Regions from separate parts of the Oenococcus oeni genome, predicted to be linked through region 3. Evidence: predicted binding sites of a transcription regulator. Region 3 holds the regulator's gene; each other region holds the start of a gene.
What was found. The regulator Rex, encoded in region 3, represses fermentation and respiration genes when NADH is low (regulators of the CRP and FNR family bind a similar motif). The targets are predictions, from matches to a motif close to TTGTGAANTANTTCACAA.

Region 1 (5,390 bases), 700 kb from region 3:
TACGGTTGTTGATTCGACCTTCGCAACTCCTTTTCTGGTTCGTCCCTTTGATTATGGCATTGATATAGTCGTCCATTCGGCTACGAAATTTATCGGCGGACACGGCACAACAATTGGCGGCGTTGTCGTTGAGAAAGGCGATTTTGATTATCAGGCATCGAATCGTTATCCCGATTTTGTGAATCCGACTGCTTCATATAACGGCCTGATTTGGTCCGATCTAAAGGGTGCGGCTTTTACAACAAAAATTCGGGCGGAACATCTGCGCGATACCGGAGCAACTCTATCGCCACAGTCCGCTTGGTATTTTTTGCAGGGGCTCGAAACACTTTCTTTAAGGATTGAACGTCATGTCTCGAATACTCGTAAAATAGTTGATTACTTGCAGCAGCATTCGAAGGTTGCATGGGTTTCCTATCCGGAAACCGAAAACTCAAAATACAAAGCGTTGGCGAAAAAGTATTTTCCCAAAGGGAGCGGATCAATCTTTACTTTTGGTTTGAAGTCCGGTGAATCAGGAGCGGAAACTTTAATCGACAATCTGAAAATTTTTTCTTTACTGGCAAATGTTGGCGATGCAAAATCACTAATTATTCATCCGAAATCAACGACTCATGCACAGTTAAATGATCAACAATTAAAAGCTGTTGGGATTACACTGGATTTAATCAGGGTTTCGATTGGCATTGAAAATGTCGAAGATTTGATTGCCGACTTGGATCAAGCTTTGACAAAAGTTTAAAAAATCGAACAAAATTTATTCGTTTAAGGATGATGATTGTTTATTTGACCTTTACTGACTATTGTTTATTATATGAGGTATGGAGGAAAACAAATGGCATTAGCAGAAGCAGAAGCAGAGAAATTAAATGTTGAAGGTTTGTCCATTATGTTGGCCAAGAATATCGATTCATTGAATGCCGATGAAGACAAAAACGTTGAAAGGTATTTGCTTAAATCGATCTATGATAACGCAGATGTTCACAAATCAGAAAAGATTGACGAGTATCCAAAGGTTGATAGCAAAAAGGTTTCCGCTCGAATTGATGAGTTGGAAAAGGATGAACCACAGGATGCGAAGAAGACCTTTAGTGATTTGAGAACTTGGGCTAAAGTAAAATAATTAGCAAAATAAAAAATTTGAATAAATCTCGAATTATCAAAAGTTCGGGATTTTTTATTAAATTTTATTCTTTTTTTATTATGCTTAATGTATGAAAAATGGCACACATATCTTAACCCTTACAAGTGGTTTTCATCTTTGGTCGCACACTGAAAATTCTGGTAAAAAAAGTAAAATAATTGCTGTTCATGGTGGGCCCGGAGAAACTCATGAATCTTTTGAAACGCTGCCCTTGGGCGTTCCGAATGCTGAAATAACTTCTTATGACCAACTTGGTTCTTGGTATTCTGATCAACCTGATTTTAGCGATCCTAAATTAGCGAAAAAGTACTTAAGAATTGAATATTTCGTCAATGAATTGGAAGAAGTTCGCCGCCAACTTGAATATGACAAATTTATTCTGCTTGGTTATTCATGGGGTGCAATGATTGCTTTGGAATATGCACTTAAATATCCGGGTAATCTTGATAAATTGGTGATTGTAGGGATGTCTGACCGAGAAAGCGATTTTACCGATCGGATGAAGGATGAAGTGGCCAAGGTTTTGTCAAAAGACGAAGCCAAGTATGTTTTTACTGAAGCAAAAAAAGGCGAATTAGACGATCCACTTTTTAATCAATTTATGGAAAAATTTTATAATGATTACTATTCTCGTTTTTCCAAAAGTCAAAGCAAGCATGCGATTGATATCAGCAATTACCAAGTTGCTAATTACATGATGGGAACGAATCCTTTTCATACAGAAGGCATGATGAGCGGTTGGAATGTTTCTGATAAGTTATATCGAATTAAAACACCAACTTTGATATTGGTTGGCGATCAAGATATGATCAGTCCCAAGAAAGCTCGAGTGATGGCCGATAAACTGCCAAACGGGAAACTTGAAATTATTCCTGATGCGACACACGTGTCGCTCCGCGATAACCCTGAATATTTCTTTCAACAACTGAACCAATTTTTAACCAATTAAGCGCTTCGTTTGATCTTTTTGCTGATAGGCTATATGATGGAAGTAAGGGAAAGAAGGTTAAGCCTATTACATTCGGAATATATGATATCAAAAACGATTGGTTTATTAAGGAAAAGAAACCAGGACTGGCTAACAAGGAGTTCGATAGTATCGAGCATGCCTCCGATTTTGCTAATAAATACTTTAAAAATCATGATCAAACAGCGATTTACAGTATTTACGAGATTAAAAACTAATCAGATATCAAAAAAACACCGGTAAAAATTGAACCGGTGTTTTTTTTATTTTTAATCTTTATTTATTATTAATTGTTTACTTTTTAACAAATAGATTGTAAAATTATTCACAGAAAGAATTTGGAGGTATTCAATATGGTAGATCGTTTAAAAGGAAAGGTCGCCATCGTAACCGGCGGAACGCTAGGAATCGGTTTATCGATTGTCGATTTGTATTTAAAAGAGGGGGCCAAGGTAGTCTTTACAGGTCGTCGCCAAAAAATTGGTGAAGAAGCATTCAAGCATTTGAGCAACCCTAAAAATGCTAAGTTTGTTGTTCACGATGCTTCTAACGAAGAGGGCTGGAAAAAATTGTTCGCCGACGTGATTGCGGAATTTGGGAAAGTCGATATTCTTGTGAATAATGCCGGAATTGGTGTTCCCGGCGATGTTGAACACACCGATTATGCCCAGTGGCGGCAAACGATGGCAGTTAATCTGGACGGTGTCTACTTTGGTACTCATTATGGCGTTATCAATATGAAACATCCGGTAAGCGGAGACGCCTCTATAATTAATATGTCGAGTATCGAAGGCTTGGTTGGCGATCCGAATTTGTTTGCATATAATGCGACCAAAGGAGCTTTGCGGATCATGACTAAATCAGCTGCAATCTATTGCGCACAAAATGATTACAACTTGAGAATTAATACCATTCATCCAGGATATATTAAAACCCCTTTGGTTGAAGACATGGATGGTTTTGAAAAGGCTATGAGTGAAAGGACCAAGACGCCAATGGGCCATATCGGTGATCCTGAAGACATCGGTTGGTTAGCGGTTTATTTGGGATCGGAAGAGGCTAAATTTGCAACCGGTTCTGAATTCACGGTTGACGGTGGTTATACTGCTCAATAATTTAAACAGATAAAACATTTGTTTTAAAAAAACTCCAGCGTTTTTAACCGCCGGAGTTTTTTAAAATTCCCGAAATAACTGATCTATTTGTTGGAATTCCTGATTGCTTAAATTAATTTTTAAAGCCTGAGCGTTGCTTTTGACCTGTTCAGCTTTTCTTGCGCCTGGAATAACAACGCCAATATTTGGATTCGCAATATACCAAGCTAAGATTATCTGAGAAATCGTCGAGTCGTGTTCCTTGGCTAGATCCCTAACTTTATCGAGAGCATGAATAATTTTTTCGTATTCTGCTGTTGAGAATTTTTTAAATTTTGGTTGATCATTTATTGTATATTTTCCAGTTAAAAGACCGGAAGCCAAAGGAAAATAGGGAACAAAAGAGATGCCCTCTTCTTTAAGATAGGGAAAGAGATTTTTTTCGGCATCTCGATGAACAAGGCTGTAGTTATCTTCTACAATATCAATTTGATGATTTTTATTTGCTTCTTTGATTTGCGTCAAAGAAAAATTCGATACACCAATTGCACGAATCTTGCCAGCCTTCTTTTCCTCGGCTAAAGCTTCGACGGCTTCGTCTTTTGGTGTTTTTTCATCTGGAAAATGGATATAGAAAATGTCGATATAATCAGTTTTTAAACGTTTTAAAGCACTATCCACAGACGCTTTTAAAAAGTCCGGTTTGTTATTTAAATGCAAGCCATCGTTCGGGTCTTGAGCAGCTTTTGTAGCTAAAATAACTTTGGAGCGGTCATGTGCCCGTAATACCTGACCAATAATTTCTTCGGATCTACCTAATCCGTACATAAAAGCAGTGTCCAGTAATGAAATATTTTCCTTCAAAGCTTCCTCGATTATTTGGCTTCCATCGGAATCCTGCAAATCGTTGAAAAGATTATGGCCACCGACTTTATTTGTACCGAGTCCGAGTTTTCCGGTCTTTACTTCGCTTTTACCAATCTGTATCTCTTTAGTCATCAGATGCCTCCTAAAACGTTAGTTAATTTAATTATACGCCCGAGTTATGAAAGCCTTTTCTGGGAATAAACATATCATTATTTTTTATTTCATTTATTCAATTTTTTCGACAATTCTTTTTTATCGACTGTTAATCCGAAAACAGGTCCGTCGGCTTGAATAGTAAAACTATTTTTCAAATTACCAGCATCATAAGCATTAAATCCAATTTGGTCGATTAATTCGGCAACTATGTTTTTAAATTTAACATCATCGCCGGCGATCGGAATTGCTATTCGTTCACTTTTATTTTCAAAGTTGGCCAAGCCTTCCAATTCAGAAACCGGTATCGTATTAAAAGCCTTGACAATTGTGGACACCTTAAAGTAATCAGCAAGCATTTGAGAGCTTGAAATTTCATGATTAATCAGCTTTGGAATCCGTCCGTCACGCTGGGGAAAATAATTGCTTGCATCAATTACTTTCTTTCCTTTTAAGAGATTGTCATCAAGATCATTAACTCCATTAAAAGGAATTGCTAAAACAAACAAATCTAGATCGTCTCCCAGTGAGTTGATATCGGCTGCTTGTGCAGCAGACCCTAATTTACTAGTAACTGGAAGCAGACTATCTTTTCCATGACGATTTGTGAGAACGACAGAATGTCCTGCCTTAATAAAAAGTTTGGCAAGGACCTGTCCTACGTGGCCGCTGCCGATAAAAGCAATTTTCATAATAATTACCTCCAATACAGAATATATTACCCATTTTCAAGTCTCATGATTAGTGAATAATTTTCATATGAAGAAAAGATGTTATATTATTAAATTGAATGGTCAATGAAAAAATGAAGAAAAGCAACAAAGGGGATTTACAAAAAGAAAAATTGTTATCGGCTGCCCGTCAATTATTTGCCAAAAAAGGCTACGAAGCAAGTTCGACCAAAGAAATTAACCACCAAGCCGGGGCTTCGGATGGCCTGCTATATTATTATTTTCCTGGCGGGAAAGAACAGCTTCTCAATGAAATAATCAGGCAGACTACCGATAGTAAAGCTTCGGAATTCATAATTCGCTTTGATAAAATTGTTAGCATTGGTTGTTCTACTGAGGAAACGTTGGTAAATATCTTTCTTATGATGTGGAACCTTTTAACGAAAAAGGAAAACTATCAGGTCCTTTTAATTATGATTCGGGAACAGGCAGCG
Region 2 (5,390 bases), 880 kb from region 3:
GCGTTCTGTTCGGTCGAGTACTCATTCAGGCCGAAGAGGTAGCGGCTCTTTTGTGCGTCAGGGTTGGCCTTGTGGAATAGGCGCCATAGTGATTTCAGTACTTTATATTCCCGAATGCTTGTCGAGTTGCTTTAAACATTGAGTGCGAATGGTATCCATCGTCCGGCCCATTAATTGAATAATGTGGAACCGATCAATAATGAGTTCGGCGTTAGGGAATAGTTCGTGCACGAATGCCTGATAGGAGGCGTTCATGTCCATGATGACGCGTTGAACCGCGGCCCGTTCTGCGGTGCTGTACTGACTAAGAAAGAACTGTTTGATGGTTCTATTAAGGCGGTCGCTAAGTACTTTAACTGATTTGTGAGTGTCGGCGTCAATGCAAATAAACGACATGGAGCCGTGCGTGGAACGGAATTCATCAAAGCATAGATTAATCGGTAACCGGCGGCTCGCGTGTGGATGAATATTAGCCGTCAAAATACGCTGAACTGAGTTTGTCGAAATACCGGTGAGACTGGCGATAGTCTTAGCCGGGAGTGATTTACTACTGGCTAGCTTCAGCACATGAGTCGCTAGTCCGTGACCGATGGCGTGGTTGGTTGATACCACTGGAGTGGTGGCCGTACAAGTGCTATGGCAGTTACTACAACGCCAGCGTTGCTTGTTTAGCTCTAGAATTACGGGCCGGTCCATGGGTCCTGCAATGTGGACATGAGTGAGCTTGTGTCCGTTAGGGTGCAACGTATTGTATCCACAGCTGGGACAGCGCCTGAGTGTGTAGGTAAGCTCTGCCTGGATGACCAAATACTTTTTGCGACCCGAGCCCCGACCATGAAATTCATCACGAGTACCGAACACCTGAATGTTTGTGTCTGTAATTCCCAGTAATTTAAGTGTATTATCTAGTTGGGATATCTATTCCTACCCCGCTTATCTTGAGTTTCGTCGCTTAAAGCATAGCACTAGGGAGGCTTAGATGCCTTTTTTTGTTATCAAAAAGGGCCTAGTACTTTTGGAATGGAAATACTTTCCAACACCAAAAATTCTAGACCCTTTTTTGTCAGTAATATTAGCAAGCAGCCCTGAAGAATACCTTTTAACATTTGCGATGACGTTTCCTGTTTCAAAACTATCGCCTTCTTTCACTAGCTTGTATTGCCAACTAATAATTTAACAAAATTTCATCTAGTTTGCAATACATACTAGATTAATAGAAAAAGGGGAAAATGTTTTGATAATTTGTATATCGTAAATTAAATAAATGTCATAAAAACTTTAGAAGCAAGAAATTCTTTTGACAATCTTAAAGGTCTTATAAAGAATATTTTTATTTTTTTTAGCGCGCTAAAATGGTTTATATGGTCAAAATTGAGAGAATTTATGGAACAGAATCAAAGGGTTATCGAATTTTAATTGATAGTCTTTGGCCCCGTGGGGTTAGTAAGGAAAAAGCCGCAATCGACTTATGGGCAAAAGATATTGCCCCTTCGGCAGATTTACGCAAACAGTTTTACGATCACGATATTGATGAAATGGCTTTTAGGGCAATTTATTTAACGGAGCTTTCGAGCAATCCCGCCAGCAAAGATTTCTTGCAGACCTTAAGAGACCACGAGGACAGTGTTTTATTGTATGCAGCTAAAGATGATCATGAAAATAATGCTAAAGTTTTGGCTGATTATTTAAAACGTCAAGGATTTGATTTCAGCAAAAATGAACCGGAAAAGGAGCCTGATAAAGACGACCAAGAAAGCAAAATCTGAATTTATTCATGTAATCCATCCCTGGCCGCCAATTTATGATGAGAATTCAAAAGTTTTATTATTAGGCAGCTTACCGTCTCCGAAATCTTTGGCTTCCGGATTTTACTATGGCAGCCCTCAGAATATATTTTGGTCGACTTTGGCAAAAACGCTTGGTGTTGATGAACCGGAAAAAAGTAAAGAAGCGCGTTTATCGTTTGCTTTGAAACATCGTGTTGCGATATGGATAACTTTAAAGGAAGCCGACATTATTGGAGCACAGGATTCAACAATTAAGAATCCTGTTCCAAATGATTTTTCCGATATTTTAAAGAATTCTCAAATTAGGACAATTTTTACAGAAGGAAAAAAAGCCACGGAGCTCTTTAACAAATTGGCAGCGCCGAAAATAGGCCAAGAATCAGTTTATTTGCCCTCGACTTCTCCTGCTAATCGGGCCACACAGGCCAAACCGATTTTTATGGAACGTTGGAATTTGGTTAAAGACGCTCTTAATGACTGATCTGAAGCGCAAATACTGCTACTGCCGTTTTTAGTTCAAATTTTTTATATCACTAATCGGGAACTGTTGGGGAATTGAGACAGTTTTTTTAATTATATCTAAGTAAGCGCTTCCACAATGTTTATTTCTTCACAATAATATGGTATATTATCTTTGTAAATTTTTGTACAAACTTTCAGGGTGCAAGTTTACGAATTCCTCAAAAATTTAGAAAAGTAAAACCATCTTTTGTGACAGAAAATCACAGATTACTGGAAACAAATAATCTGTTATTTGGTTTTGTTTGAAGAAATAAGAATCTTTCAAATTGTTCGTTTGTTTTAGTCGGTGTGCTTAATTATCGTGATTTAATGGTCTTTCTATTTGCTACAAAAGAAGGAATTAAGATATTCAAAGAAAGTCGAGAACTAAAAATGAAAGCTGCAGTTGTTCGTGAAAAAAATGATGGGTTTGTTGATCTGATAGATGATTGGAAACCACGTGAATTAGGCTTTGGCGATGCATTGGTAGATGTTGAGTATTGTGGTCTTTGCCACACCGATCTGCATTGTGCAAGCGGAGATTTTGGCGATCCAAATACTTTAGGCGAACGCAACGGAGATTTCCGTCGTGTCGTTGGACATGAAGGAGTTGGAATTGTTTCTAAATTGGGCGAAGGGGCAGACCAATATTTGAAGGTTGGCGATCGTGTTTCAATCGCTTGGTTCTATGACGCTTGTGGTGTTTGCGACTATTGTGTATCCGGTAACGAGACTTTTTGTCGCAAGGTAAGAAATTCCGGTTATACAGTTGATGGCGCAATGGCTCAACAGGTTGTTGTCGATGCTAAATATGCAGTTAAAGTTCCTGAAGGACTTGATCCGGCTCAGGCTTCTTCGATTACTTGTGCCGGAGTTACAATGTACAAATCTTTGAAAGTCGGCGAAACCAAACCTGGTCAGTGGGTATCTGTACATGGTGCCGGCGGATTAGGCAATTTGGCTGTTCAATACGCTCATAATGTTTTTGGTGCCCATGTTGTTGCAATTGATGGAAATCCGGATAAGCTGGAAGCCGCTAAAGAAGGTGGCGCTGAAGTTTTGATTAACCGTAAGCAGCCCGGCATCGATGTTGCTGCTGAAGTTCAAAAGGACACTGGCGGTGTCCACAACGCCCAAGTTACGGCTGTTAATGATGCAGCTTTCAAGCAGGCTGTTGATTCGCTTCGGCCAATGGGCAAGCTTGTTGCTGTTGCTCTTCCGCAGGGCGATATGGAACTTAATATTGTTAAAACTGTTTTGGATGGGATCGAAGTTCGTGGCTCATTAGTTGGAACAAGAGCTGATTTGAAAGAAGCTTTCCAATTTGGCGCCGAAGGTAAGGTTACCCCAATTGTTGAAAAGGTTGATTTGAATGATATTAATGATGTGATTGAAGAAATGAAAGAGGGCACGATCACTGGTCGCAAAGTCTTTGATTTTACTCACATGTGAGATAAATATTTAATCATTTAAAAAAGTTCGCTTAAAGCGAACTTTTTTTATTTGATCTCAACAGTAAAAATTTCGGCATTTTCAATATACAAAGTATTTAAATTCTGCATTAATAAAATCAGCAAACCAAAAGAAAGGCTGAATGAAATAATCTCAAAGGCAGTTAGTGATAGATAATGCACGGTTTGAAAGAGAATTTCCGAAAGTGCCAACAATCCCGCAAAACCATAAGCCGTTAGAAGAAATTCACGGGTGGCATTCGGCAGTAGCCATTTCAAACCGATAATTAAAATTAATACTAATATGACAAGGGCGTTGGCGGACCACCAATGCAGTTCGTGTAACCAAATAATCGATCGATTATTTTGGAAAGCACCCACTAAACCAAAAACGATTGAAGTTGCCGCTAAGAGCAAACGCAAGACCTTCATTTGTGTGTTAAAGAACTGAGGGATTTGAAAAATTAAAGAAAAAATATAATCAATTAAAGTCAACATAATCATGGCGGAAAAGATTAAAGTCAGATTGAACTGCCACCAGTTATTTGATAAATTCGACCCCAAATAAGAGAAATTAATTTGCCACCAATCTTCATGCTTGTTATTGATCATTGAGAAAAAAATTCCGCCAACAAGTGTGAAAATCAGAATTGTTGTGATTGTTGAAAAATCAATTGACTGAGCTGCGTTCATCATTAAATAACTTGCTATCCCGACAAAGCCGGCAATCAAAGCAGAACTTGTGTACCGATCCAAAATAACGCCGTGAAAGGCCAAATCAACGAAATAAAAGAAATAGGAAGTTAAAGAAAAATCAAGCAACGTAAACGCAATCGACAGAGTTGTGATTGAGCGAAATTTTGCTAATCGACTTGTAATGACCAACTGTTTTCTGCCTAGTAACAATAATGCGATTAAAAAAGTAATAAATCCGAATAGAGCAGCTAAATAAATTGTAATTTGACTGATTGAGTTGGCACCTGATAATTTAACGTAGTCTGTTTTTTGAATAAAAAAATTGACCAGTGCGACGAATCCGGCTAATAGGCCGGGAACCATAAACCAGCGAAGTGATTGTGTTTGTGCCTCTGTTTTTGTTTCTTTGGCTTGAAGAATAATTCGATTATGATCGATTCTTGCCAGGAGCTTATTTTTACCGCCATTATTCAAATATAGTTTGTCAAAGGCTCTTTTTGGAATCGAGATATTTACCTGCTCATTTTTATTCATTACTTAATTCTAATTCAATTGGTAAATTCCTATAATCTCAATTATTCCTGCATATGGCGTAAAATATTTGCATATGCAAAAAGTATTTATTTTAAGTGCGGTTCGAACACCGATCGGAAAATTTGGCGGCGTTTTAAAAAATAAAACGGCTGTTGAACTCGGAGCAACGGTTATTAAATCACTGCTTAAGCGTTCAGAAATATCTGCCGAGGAAATAGATGAAATTTATATGGGTAATGTTATTCAAGCAGGCGTCGGGCAGAATCCTGCTCGTCAAGCAGCTCGTCTAGCCGGTATTCCCTTTTCAATTCCCAGCACGACAATTAATGATGTTTGTGGGTCGGGACTGCATTCGATTAATTTGGCGGCTAAATTAATCGCTGGCGGTTTTGATGACATAATTGTAGCCGGAGGAATGGAA
Region 3 (5,390 bases):
ATTGCAAGTGTTGTAGTGAAGCCTAAAATAGCGGCTACAAAAGTCCAAATTGCAATTGCGTTCAAGGGTGCGCTAAATGTTTGCCATGCAATAAAAAGATAGCCAAATAGCAAGAGTATGTATGACGATGTTGACCAACCAGACATTTGGTGAATGTACCAAGATGGTTTAAATAAATCTTTAAAAGTATGTTGTTGCTCCATATAATTCCTCCAATTTTTTGTTCTATACGCGAGCGCGCGTTATTAAGAGTAACAAAAAAATCCTGATCGAAATCAGGATTTAAAACAGTAATTTAAATTTATTCAATTAACTTTACTATCATTAAAAAACTTAATTAAAAATAGAGAATTTTACATCATTCCCGGCATACCGCCAGCATTAGGAGCAGCTGGAGCAGCTGGAGCGTCTTTCTTAGGAAGCTCGGCAACAACTGCTTCGGTAGTCAAAATCATAGCTGAAACAGAAGCGGCATTCTGCAAAGCAGAACGAGTAACTTTGGTTGGATCAACGATTCCAGCATCAATCATGTTAACCCATTCACCTGTCGCAGCATTGAAACCAACTTCTGGTTTTTCGCTCTTAGCACGTTGAGCAATAACCGAGCCTTCCAAACCGGCATTTTCAACAATTTGGCGTAAAGGCTCTTCTAGGGCACGAAGAACAATTCTTGCACCGGTAGCAACATCGCCTTGTAATGAATCAGCAACTTTCTTAACTTCAGGAATTATATTAACAAATGCGGTTCCCCCACCTGCAACAAAGCCTTCTTCAACGGCAGCACGAGTGGCATTTAAAGCATCTTCAATCCGATACTTCTTTTCTTTTAATTCGGTCTCAGTTGCAGCACCAACTCTAACAACAGCGACGCCACCAGCTAATTTAGCAAGACGCTCCTGGAGCTTTTCGCGATCAAAGTCCGAAGTAGTCGAATCGATTTCTTGACGAATCGACTTGATTCGATCAGCCAAAGCAGTCTTGTCGCCTTTGCCTTCGACAATTGTCGTTTTGTCTTTTGTGATAGTTACACGATTGGCTTGTCCCAATTGGTCAATAGTTACATCTTTAAGTTGTAAACCAAGATCCTCAGTAACAACCGTTGCACCGGTCAAAATTGCAATGTCCTGTAACTGAGCCTTGCGACGATCACCAAATCCAGGAGCCTTAACAGCAGCAACATTAAAGGTTCCACGCAACTTATTCAATACCAAAGTAGGAAGAGCTTCTCCAGTAATGTCGTCCGCGATAATCAAAAGAGAACGTCCCTGTTCGACAACGCTTTGCAAAACTGGCAGAATATCTTGGATGTTGCCAATCTTTTGGTCAGTAATCAAAAGATATGGATTGTCCAAATTTGTTTCCATTTTGTCATTATCGGTAACAAAGTATTGGCTCATATATCCACGATCAAACTGCATACCTTCAACGACATCCAATTCGGTCTCGATACCTTTGGACTCTTCAATCGTGATGACACCATCATGACCAACTTTTTCCATGGCATCGGCAATTAATTTACCAATTTCTTCATTAGCAGCAGAAATAGAAGCAATCTGTTGGATAGAAGATGAATCCTCAACTTCGTGGGAATTCTTGTTTAAACCAGCAACTGCGGCTGCAGTTGCTTTTTCAATTCCACTACGGATACCAACTGGGTTAGCACCAGCTGTAACATTTTTCAAGCCTTCATTAACAATAGCTTGAGTCAAAACAGTTGCTGTAGTTGTTCCATCACCAGCGACATCATTAGTTTTGGAAGCTGCTTCCGTAACAAGCTTGGCTCCCATGTTTTCATAATGATCGTCCAACTCGACAGCTTTCGCAATTGTGACACCATCATTGGTAATTGTTGGTGTTCCATAGCTTTGCTCCAAAACAACATTGCGACCCTTAGGACCGATCGTTGTCTTAACGGCATCCGCTAATTTATCGATTCCAGCTTGCATACGAGTGCGAGCATCTTCAGAAAAGCGTACTTCTTTAGCCATATATTACAATACCCCCAAAATATCTTTTTCGTGAACAATGAGGTAATCTTCCCCGTCGATCGTAACTTGAGAACCGGCATATTTATCAAACATAACTTTATCGCCGACTTTAACAGACTTGGGAGCTTTTGAATCTCCAACACTTGTCTCCGAAATTGCCACAACAGAACCCATCACTGGTTTTTCTTTGGCATTATTTGCAATTAAAATTCCGCCAACCTTTTCTTCTTCAGGTTGGTCAATACTAAGAACAATTCGATCGCCTAATGGTTTGATCATGTATGTAAAACCTCCTTTTAATTTGTTCCGCGTAAAATTATAACGCAATTGGTCAAAAAAGGTCAAACTTTTTGACAAAGTCTGACCTTTTTAAAATTAAATTGAATAATGCCTATTTGGCACTTTTAATGTTTTCAAAATTATCAACGAAATAAATCAAAGTCTGCATCCCGGTCGTTAAATCAACATGCTGGACCCTGACACTATTTGGAACCGTGATTCTAATCGGAGAGAAGTTTAGAATGCCCTTAATACCGGCATCAACCAATTGGTCGGTAACTTCCTGGGCGGATTTTCCGGGAACCGTCAGAATTGCAATCATAACATTTTCTTTATTTAATTCGCTTTTTAAATCGCCAATCGAATAGACCGGGATCGTTTCACCCTTTTCATTATCGATCTTCAGTTCCTTTTTCTTTGGATCGACATCAAATCCCATTACAATCTGAATGTTGCTTGAATGAACAAAGTTGTATTTCATCAAAGCTTGGCCTAAATTACCAGTTCCGACCACGGCAACTTTATTAAGCTTGTCCTGAGACAAAACCTTGCTAAAGAAATCCAGCAAAGCCGAAACATCATAACCGAATCCACGCTTTCCAAGAGCTCCAAAATAAGAAAAATCACGACGAACCGTGGCTGCGTCAAATTTGATCGCCTCGGAAATTTCTGTTGAATTGATCCGCTTTATGCCTGCTTCATGCAGCGAGGATAAATAATAATAATAAATCGGCAAACGTTGAGCGGTTGCGCGTGGTATCTGTGTATCAGCAGTCATAGTATATTCAAATCCTTTCATTGACCTAAGATATATTAATTGTAAACGAATTAGATAAAAAGATCACAAAAATTGTGAAATGCTCACATTCTTGCAAAATTTAAAGATGGATCAACATTCAAATCAAGTGGTGCAAATAATCTCTGTTTGTAATTAAGATAAGCAGCTGCACCGATCATTGCTGCATTATCACCGGATAATTTAATCGGTGCTTCCGTAAGTTCAATTTTATATTCTTTCGATAAATTTTCAAAAGCAGTTCGTAAAGCCAAGTTGGCAGCAACGCCGCCACCGAGCAATAGCTGCTTTGGTTGAAACTTTTCAATTGCCAATCTACTCTTTTCGGTAATTGCTTCAACGACTGCTTTTTGAAAACTTGCAGCAACATCGTTCCTATTGAATTCTTCTGAGACCTGTTCGTGATGGTGAACGTAGTTTAATACAGATGATTTCAAACCGGAAAAAGAAAAATCAAAATCGTCTTCGGTATGTGCAATTGGAAATTTAATAACAGCCTTACCGTGACCAGCCATTTCTTGAATTTCTTTGCCAGCTGGATATTTAAGGCCAAGAATCCGACCAACTTTATCAAATGCTTCGCCGGCAGCATCATCAAGCGTTGTACCGATGATTTGAAAAGTATTCTCTTTTTCCATCCAAAGTAATTCCGTATGACCTCCGGAAACCATAATTGCCAATGCCGGATAAACCGTTGCTTTGACAAAGTTGGCTGCACTGATGTGCCCGGCTAAATGGTTAACGGCAATAAAAGGTAAATGATGGACCATAGCAAATGTTTTCCCTGCCATCAGACCAACCAATAAAGATCCAACTAAACCAGGACCGTAAGTTGCTGCCACCGCGGACAATTGCCGTTCAGGATCATTAATACCGGCTTTTGTCAAAGCTTCTTCCGTTACGCGATTGATCCATTCTAGATGATGGCGGCTGGCAACTTCGGGAACGATTCCACCAAACCTTTGGTGGCTGGCAATTTGAGTGGCGACAACATTGCTGAGAATTGTATTACCGTTTTTAACAACTGCCGCACTCGTTTCATCGGCTGAAGATTCAAAGGCTAATATTATATCATCTGTTTTCTCATTCATAAGCACCATTCCATCTCAATTGCATCCTCATGATCATCATCGTAATAACTGGGCAATTCCTGTATCTCTTTAAAACCGAGCGTTTCATAAAGCTTACGCGCTTTTCTATTTGAACGGCGAACTTCCAAAGACAGAATTCCCAGATTGTTTTCTTTAACCAATTGCCCGGCAAACTTAATCAAGTAACTGCCAAGTCCTTTGTTTTGCCAAATCGGCAGCACGGCAATATTCGTAATGTGCAAATCATGTTGCCGTTTGCGATAAGAGATACCAATGAAAGCAATCGCCTGTCCACCAACATTGGCCGACAAATACAAATTGCCGCGGCCTTGATTGATTTCCGAAACAAAAGCAAATTGATTCCAAGGGGCGGAGCCGGTATAAACAGCCTCTTCAATCGCGACTAATTTTTTCGTATCTTCCAAATCGACCTGGCGAATCAAAATTTGTGTGTTGGCAATCTCGATCCGTCGTTCGCTAAAACCCTCGATTTTTTTAGACTTCAGAAACATATTTGCTATATTCCCCATCCTTCGCTTCCGGATGTTTCGCTTCCCAATTCATTTCGGCAGCTGTTTTTCGCAGGTAATTGGGAACAAAGTGATCAGGATCAATGACCGGTAAAAACAAAGCCGACTTTGCCAGAACTTTTGGATCGATTAAACGATTGGATTTCTGCTCGACAAATTTAAAAGCATTATCCTTGATTTCATTTTTGAACTCGTCGCCGCTTCCTTCTTCAAAAACAAAGCAGCTATTCTTTGGCAGTTGTTTTAGCAGCTTGGAAAAAACCCAGTGTTTTTCAGAAACTACAACTTTTCCCTGCTGATCATAAGCTGCGGCAAAAACGTTATGGTTGCGAGCATTAATCAGCGGTACTTTCAATTGACCGGCAGTAAGCTTTATTGAATCACTAATTGCAAAAAGGGTTGAAACCGCCACCAAATCGCAGGAAAGCTGACTGGCCAAAATTTTGGCAACCGTTGCGCCGATCCTTAATCCAGTAAAAGAACCAGGCCCGGCTGTTACCACTATTCTATCCAAATCTTTGTAATCCCAAGCTGCTTTTCTCATGAGTTCGGAAATAGCCGGTAAAATCTTCATCGAATGTGTTCTGGCCAGATCATGCTCATGATTATGAGCAAAAAAAAGGCCGGTTGTCGAATCGAAAATACCGACATTCAGCGTCGATCCGCTTGTATCAAAAGCTAAAATTTTCATTGTTCTTTATCATCA
Region 4 (5,390 bases), 620 kb from region 3:
TTGGTTAATGGATTTAATCTTTTTTTTGCCCAACGGTTTGAAGATCGACTACAAATTTTTAATCGAATAACTCCGCCAGTTATCGGCGACTTAATGGCCTTGGTAACAGAAAAACTTGGATTGGCGAAACAGGAAATATTCGATCCTGAAATTGTTTTTCCGGATCTCATCTTCCAATTTGCGAGCCATTTTGGTCAATCAATCTACGGCAGGGCCGCCGATCAGATTATTGATGCCAGTCTGAAAAAACTGGCGAATATTTATCGGTTCGACTTCACTGATTCGGATCACGAAAAAATTGTCGTTAGCAGAATTTTGGGAATTGATTTTGCTGCCGAAATGAATCATTTTTTTAAAGCGAGCAATTTGAAAGTAGGCGAATCAGCAATTTTGTTGGTTAATAATTCCGATCTTCAATCCAATTCTTTTGCCGAGATATTGAAAAAGAACAAAAATATGGCCCTGTTGGCAATTATTGAATTACCGACAAAGCTTTTCAAACATTCGGAAATGCGTTCCAGTCTTCTAATTTTGCGTCGAAAAGTGGATAATGAAAAAGTAACGGCTCAGGTTTTGCTTGCTCAAATCCCTGAGCTTTCAAATAAAGAAGATTTTTCCAAATTTGTTTCTCAACTTGAAACCTGGAAAAAGGAAAATTTGTGAGGTAATATGACAAAAATTTTATCGGTAAATGCCGGCTCGTCTTCATTGAAGTTCAAATTGCTTAATATGCCCGAAGAGAGTGTTATCGCCGAAGGACTGATTGAAAGAATCGGTGGCAGCCTGGATCAAGACGATAATGTCACGATTAAATTCAATGGCGAAAAACATAAGAGCCGTCAGGCTTTTAAAAATCACGAGGATGCTATCAACTTGATGCTTTCTCAATTTAAAAAGTTTGGAATCGTTGATAATTTTAATGAGATCAAAGGAATTGGCCACCGTGTTGTTGCCGGGGGTGAATGGTTCAATAAATCTGTATTAATTAACGATGAAGTGCTGAATAAAATTGAACGTTTGGCTGCTTACGCTCCACTCCATAATCCTGCGAACGCTATGGGCATCAGGGCTTTTTCCAAAATAATCCCCGATGCAACCGAAGTTGCCGTATTTGATACAGCTTTCCATCAAACGATGCCGAAAGAGAATTACTTGTATGCGGTTCCTTATGAGTACTATACGAAATACGGTGTTCGTAGGTATGGAGCTCACGGAACTTCCCATAAATACGTTTCCGAACAGGCTGCTAAATTAATTGGGAAACCCCTAGAAGAACTTAAACTGATTACTTTGCATTTAGGAGCCGGAGCGTCTGTAACGGCCATTAAGAATGGTCGATCATTTGATACCTCGATGGGATTTTCGCCTTTGGCCGGATTGGTTATGGCGACTCGTTCAGGGGATGTTGACGTCTCATTGATTGATTACGTTAAAGCAAAAGAAGATATTTCCGATCAGGAAATGCTAAATGTTCTTAACCAAAAATCCGGATTACTGGGTGTGTCAACAATTTCAAGTGATATGCGTGATTTGTTGGATGTTTATGATACTAACGATCATGCTAAATTGGCTATTGATATGTTTGTCGGTCGTGTAGTTGATTATATCGGTCAATATTATTTTGAATTAAAGGGAGCTGATGCGCTTGTTTTCACGGCCGGAATTGGAGAGAATTCGGTTCCAATCAGGAAAATGATTATCGATCGTCTGGCTTTCTTGGGCATTAAACTCGATGAAGATGCAAATGATAAGCATGGAGTCGAAACAAAGATTACAACTGATGATTCCAAAATGGCTGCATATGTAATTCCAACCAATGAGGAACTCGAAATTGCTCGTGATGTACAAAATTTGATGAAGTAATCATTCTACCGCCAACTTGGCGGTTTTTCTTTGCTCTTAAAAAATAACTAAAGATAGTGATTTTTTTTACAATATTTGCTTGACATTCAGATTGTGAAGTTTTAGATTATTATTGTTAATAAGTTCACAATTAAAATGTGACTTGTTACAAAGGAGAACTTATGGCAGTTGAAACGAAGAAGATTACTAAAAAGATACTGACTTCCGACGAACTTAAAGACAAAAAGGAGACAGCAAAAAAATACATTGGAGAATTAGTCGATAAATCAAGACAGGCATTATTAGAATTCTCTCAATATAGTCAATCACAAGTTGACAAAATTGTTGCCGCAATGGCTTTAGCTGGTTCCGAACATTCTTTGGAATTAGCACACTTTGCTCGAAATGAAACTGGAAGAGGAGTTGTTGAAGACAAAGATACGAAAAATCGTTTTGCCTCGGAATCTGTATATAACACGATTAAAAATGACAAAACAGTTGGCGTAATTGATGAAGACCCAATCACTGGCAAAGTTCAGTTAGCTGCACCACTTGGGATTTTAGCCGGAATTGTTCCAACGACAAATCCAACGTCTACCACGATTTTTAAATCATTGTTAACCGCTAAGACACGTAATACGATCATTTTTGCTTTTCACCCGCAAGCACAAAAATCGTCTGTAGCGGCTGCGAAAATTGTTTACCAGGCGGCTAGAAAAGCTGGAGCACCGAAAGATTTCATTCAGTGGATCGAAACGCCTTCCTTGGAAAATACGACTGCTTTGATGCAAAATCCTGAAATAGCTTCAATTTTGGCTACTGGAGGCCCTTCTATGGTTCATGCCGCATTAACATCGGGAAACCCTTCAATGGGTGTTGGGGCAGGAAATGGAGCTGTTTTCATTGACCATACGGCTCGTGTTCGTCGAGCGGCAGAAGACTTGTTGCTATCAAAACGTTTTGATAATGGAATGATTTGCGCTACAGAGAATTCCGCAGTTATCGAAGCTTCGGTTTATGACGAATTTATGAAATTAATGCAGGAAAAGGGTACTTATCTCGTTCCGAAGGATGATTACAAAAAGATCGCTGATTTTGTTTTCAGCGATAAACATGCAGTTAATGGTCCGGTTGCCGGGATGAGTGGCCGTTGGATTGCTGAACATGCCGGTGTTACTTTGCCGAAGGGCAAAGATGTTTTGTTGTTTGAGTTGGATCAAGACGACATTGGCGAAAAACTTTCCTCGGAAAAACTTAGCCCCTTGCTTTCGGTCTATAAAGCTGCTGATCGTAAAGAAGCGATAAAAGTTGTTCAAAGACTTTTGAACTATCAAGGAGCTGGTCATAATGCGGCAATCCAGATTGGCGCTCAAGACGATCCCTTTGTTAAAGAATATGCCGATGCAGTTTCTGCATCTAGAATTTTGGTTAACCAGCCCGATTCAATAGGTGGAGTCGGCGATATTTATACAGATGCATTGCGTCCAAGTATGACGCTTGGTACTGGTTCATGGGGGAAGAATTCATTGTCACATAATTTATCAACTTACGATTTGTTGAATGTCAAAACGGTTGCCCGCAGACGTAATCGTCCTCAATGGGTTCGTCTTCCAAAAGATATCTACTATGAGAAAAATGCCATTACCTATCTGCAGGAATTACCGAACGTCAATCGGGCTTTCGTTATTACCGATCATTCGTTGGTCAAATATGGATTCGTCGATCGGATTCTTGAGCAATTCGAATTGCGTCCCGACCAGGTTAAAACAAGTATTTACAGTTCTGTTCAACCGGATCCTTATTTGAGTCAGGCTGTTGAAATTGCAAAACAAATGCAGGAGTTCGAACCGGATACAGTAATTGCTCTTGGAGGAGGTTCCTCTTTGGATGTTGCCAAGATTTCCCGTTTTCTTTATGAATATTCTCAAGAACCGGACCACATTGGTTTTTTGGAAAACATTGACGATATTAAAGAATTGTTTAAAGGATTGCAGCAAAAGTTTATGGATATTCGGAAACGGATTGTTAAATTCGAACATCAGAATTTGACTCAACTGGTTGCTATTCCAACAACTTCGGGTACCGGTTCGGAAGTAACACCGTTTTCGGTTATCACCGATGATGAAACTCACGTTAAATACCCTTTGGCCGATTATGAATTAACTCCGCAAGTTGCAATCGTTGATCCTGAATTGGTTATGACTGTACCAAAACGGACCCTGGCTTGGTCTGGACTGGACGCCTTATCTCACTCGCTTGAATCCTACGTGTCGGTTATGAGTTCTGAATTTACACGGCCGTGGGCTTTACAGGCAATCAAACTGATTTTTGAAAACATCGTTGATTCCTATAATTACGATCCAAAGCACCCAACTAATCGGGGCGCCGAGGCACGTGAAAAAATGCATTATGCTGCAACTTTGGCCGGCATGTCTTTCGGAAACGCCTTCTTGGGCATAAACCATTCACTGGCCCATAAAACCGGTGGAGAGTTCGGTCTTCCTCATGGTTTGGCAATCAGCATCGCGATGCCACATGTAATTCGATTTAATGCGGTTACCGGAAACGTCAAACGGACTCCTTTTCCTCGTTATGAGGTTTATACAGCCCAAAAAGATTATGCCGATATTGCGCGCCATATTGGCCTCAGCGGTAAGAACGATGCCGAATTGGTTGAAAAACTTATCGCCAAAATCAAGGAATTAACCGATGCCTTGGATGTCGATATTACTTTGAGCGGCAATGGAGTCGATAAAAAGAGCTTTGAACATTCTTTGGATCAACTGGTTGATCTTGTTTACGATGACCAGTGCACGCCAGGAAATCCGCGACAACCGAATTTAGCTGAAATTAGGCAGTTATTGATCGACCAATTTTAATTTTAAAGGGATACCTGTTGACCAGGATCTCTTTTTATTTTGCTTTGAAAAACTAGTAAGATTAAATTGTCATGCAAAAAAAAACAAAAAGAACAGGTACGAGAAGAAAAAATACAAGAAGTAAAAGCCAAAAAAGCAGACGACTTAGAAGAATAATTATCGTATTAATTATTTTATTTTTGCTTATTATTTTTGGAACAAATTTTTATAATAAAATGCAGGAAAATCAACTGCAGGAAGAATATTCTGCGATCGATTCAAAAGATAATAGTTATCGGGTTGTTGTAATAAAAACCGGATCATCGGTTCAAGATATGGCTAAGGATTTAAAAAAAGCCGGTTTGGTTAGAACTGAGCTCGATTTTTCCAAGTACGCATTGGACAAAGGCGGCAGTGGATTACAGGCAGGCACTTATTACCTGCAAAGATCCCAGTCGATACCCCAAATATACTCACGCTTAGTTAAAGGACCGAATACCGAGGTTTATCGCAAACTTTTTATTAAAAAACGCGTTAAATATGCTCAGGAATTGCAAAAGAAATACAAGGTCTTGGCTTCGATCGATCTTGCTCAAACAATTTTGGAATCTGATTGGGGCACAAGCACTTTGGCTTCGAAATATAATAATTACTACGGAATTAAAGCTCAGGGCAGTCAAAAAAGTATTC

Region 1: a site for Rex is predicted at 2,402-2,419, ahead of J3U91_RS01080 (NADP-dependent (R)-specific alcohol dehydrogenase). Genes of this name have one in related genera too.
Region 2: a site for Rex is predicted at 2,422-2,439, ahead of adhP (alcohol dehydrogenase AdhP). Genes of this name have one in related genera too.
Region 4: a site for Rex is predicted at 1,976-1,993, ahead of adhE (bifunctional acetaldehyde-CoA/alcohol dehydrogenase). Genes of this name have one in related genera too.

Annotation. Positions count from the first base shown of each region.
Region 1 is NZ_CP084701.1:205,216-210,605, forward strand. Features, by position in the region: gene J3U91_RS01065 (O-acetylhomoserine aminocarboxypropyltransferase/cysteine synthase family protein) at 1-742, shown strand, start outside; gene J3U91_RS01070 (hypothetical protein) at 836-1,123, shown strand; gene J3U91_RS01075 (proline iminopeptidase-family hydrolase) at 1,215-2,093, shown strand; gene J3U91_RS01080 (NADP-dependent (R)-specific alcohol dehydrogenase) at 2,465-3,226, shown strand; gene J3U91_RS01085 (aldo/keto reductase) at 3,287-4,204, opposite strand; gene J3U91_RS01090 (NADPH-dependent F420 reductase) at 4,294-4,917, opposite strand; gene J3U91_RS01095 (TetR/AcrR family transcriptional regulator) at 5,016-5,390, shown strand, end outside.
Region 2 is NZ_CP084701.1:488,164-493,553, forward strand. Features, by position in the region: partial or broken gene J3U91_RS02485 (ISL3-like element IS1165 family transposase) at 1-918, opposite strand, end outside; gene J3U91_RS02490 (DUF488 domain-containing protein) at 1,353-1,766, shown strand; gene J3U91_RS02495 (DNA-deoxyinosine glycosylase) at 1,717-2,268, shown strand; gene adhP (alcohol dehydrogenase AdhP) at 2,682-3,740, shown strand; gene J3U91_RS02505 (hypothetical protein) at 3,788-4,969, opposite strand; gene J3U91_RS02510 (thiolase family protein) at 5,043-5,390, shown strand, end outside.
Region 3 is NZ_CP084701.1:1,371,902-1,377,291, forward strand. Features, by position in the region: gene pnuC (nicotinamide riboside transporter PnuC) at 1-203, opposite strand, end outside; gene groL (chaperonin GroEL) at 354-1,988, opposite strand; gene J3U91_RS07230 (GroES family chaperonin) at 1,992-2,267, opposite strand; gene J3U91_RS07235 (redox-sensing transcriptional repressor Rex) at 2,380-3,045, opposite strand; gene tsaD (tRNA (adenosine(37)-N6)-threonylcarbamoyltransferase complex transferase subunit TsaD) at 3,129-4,154, opposite strand; gene rimI (ribosomal protein S18-alanine N-acetyltransferase) at 4,151-4,666, opposite strand; gene tsaB (tRNA (adenosine(37)-N6)-threonylcarbamoyltransferase complex dimerization subunit type 1 TsaB) at 4,650-5,375, opposite strand; gene galE (UDP-glucose 4-epimerase GalE) at 5,372-5,390, opposite strand, start outside.
Region 4 is NZ_CP084701.1:748,964-754,353, forward strand. Features, by position in the region: gene J3U91_RS03975 (class I SAM-dependent methyltransferase) at 1-663, shown strand, start outside; gene J3U91_RS03980 (acetate/propionate family kinase) at 670-1,863, shown strand; gene adhE (bifunctional acetaldehyde-CoA/alcohol dehydrogenase) at 2,025-4,721, shown strand; gene J3U91_RS03990 (glycoside hydrolase family 73 protein) at 4,793-5,390, shown strand, end outside.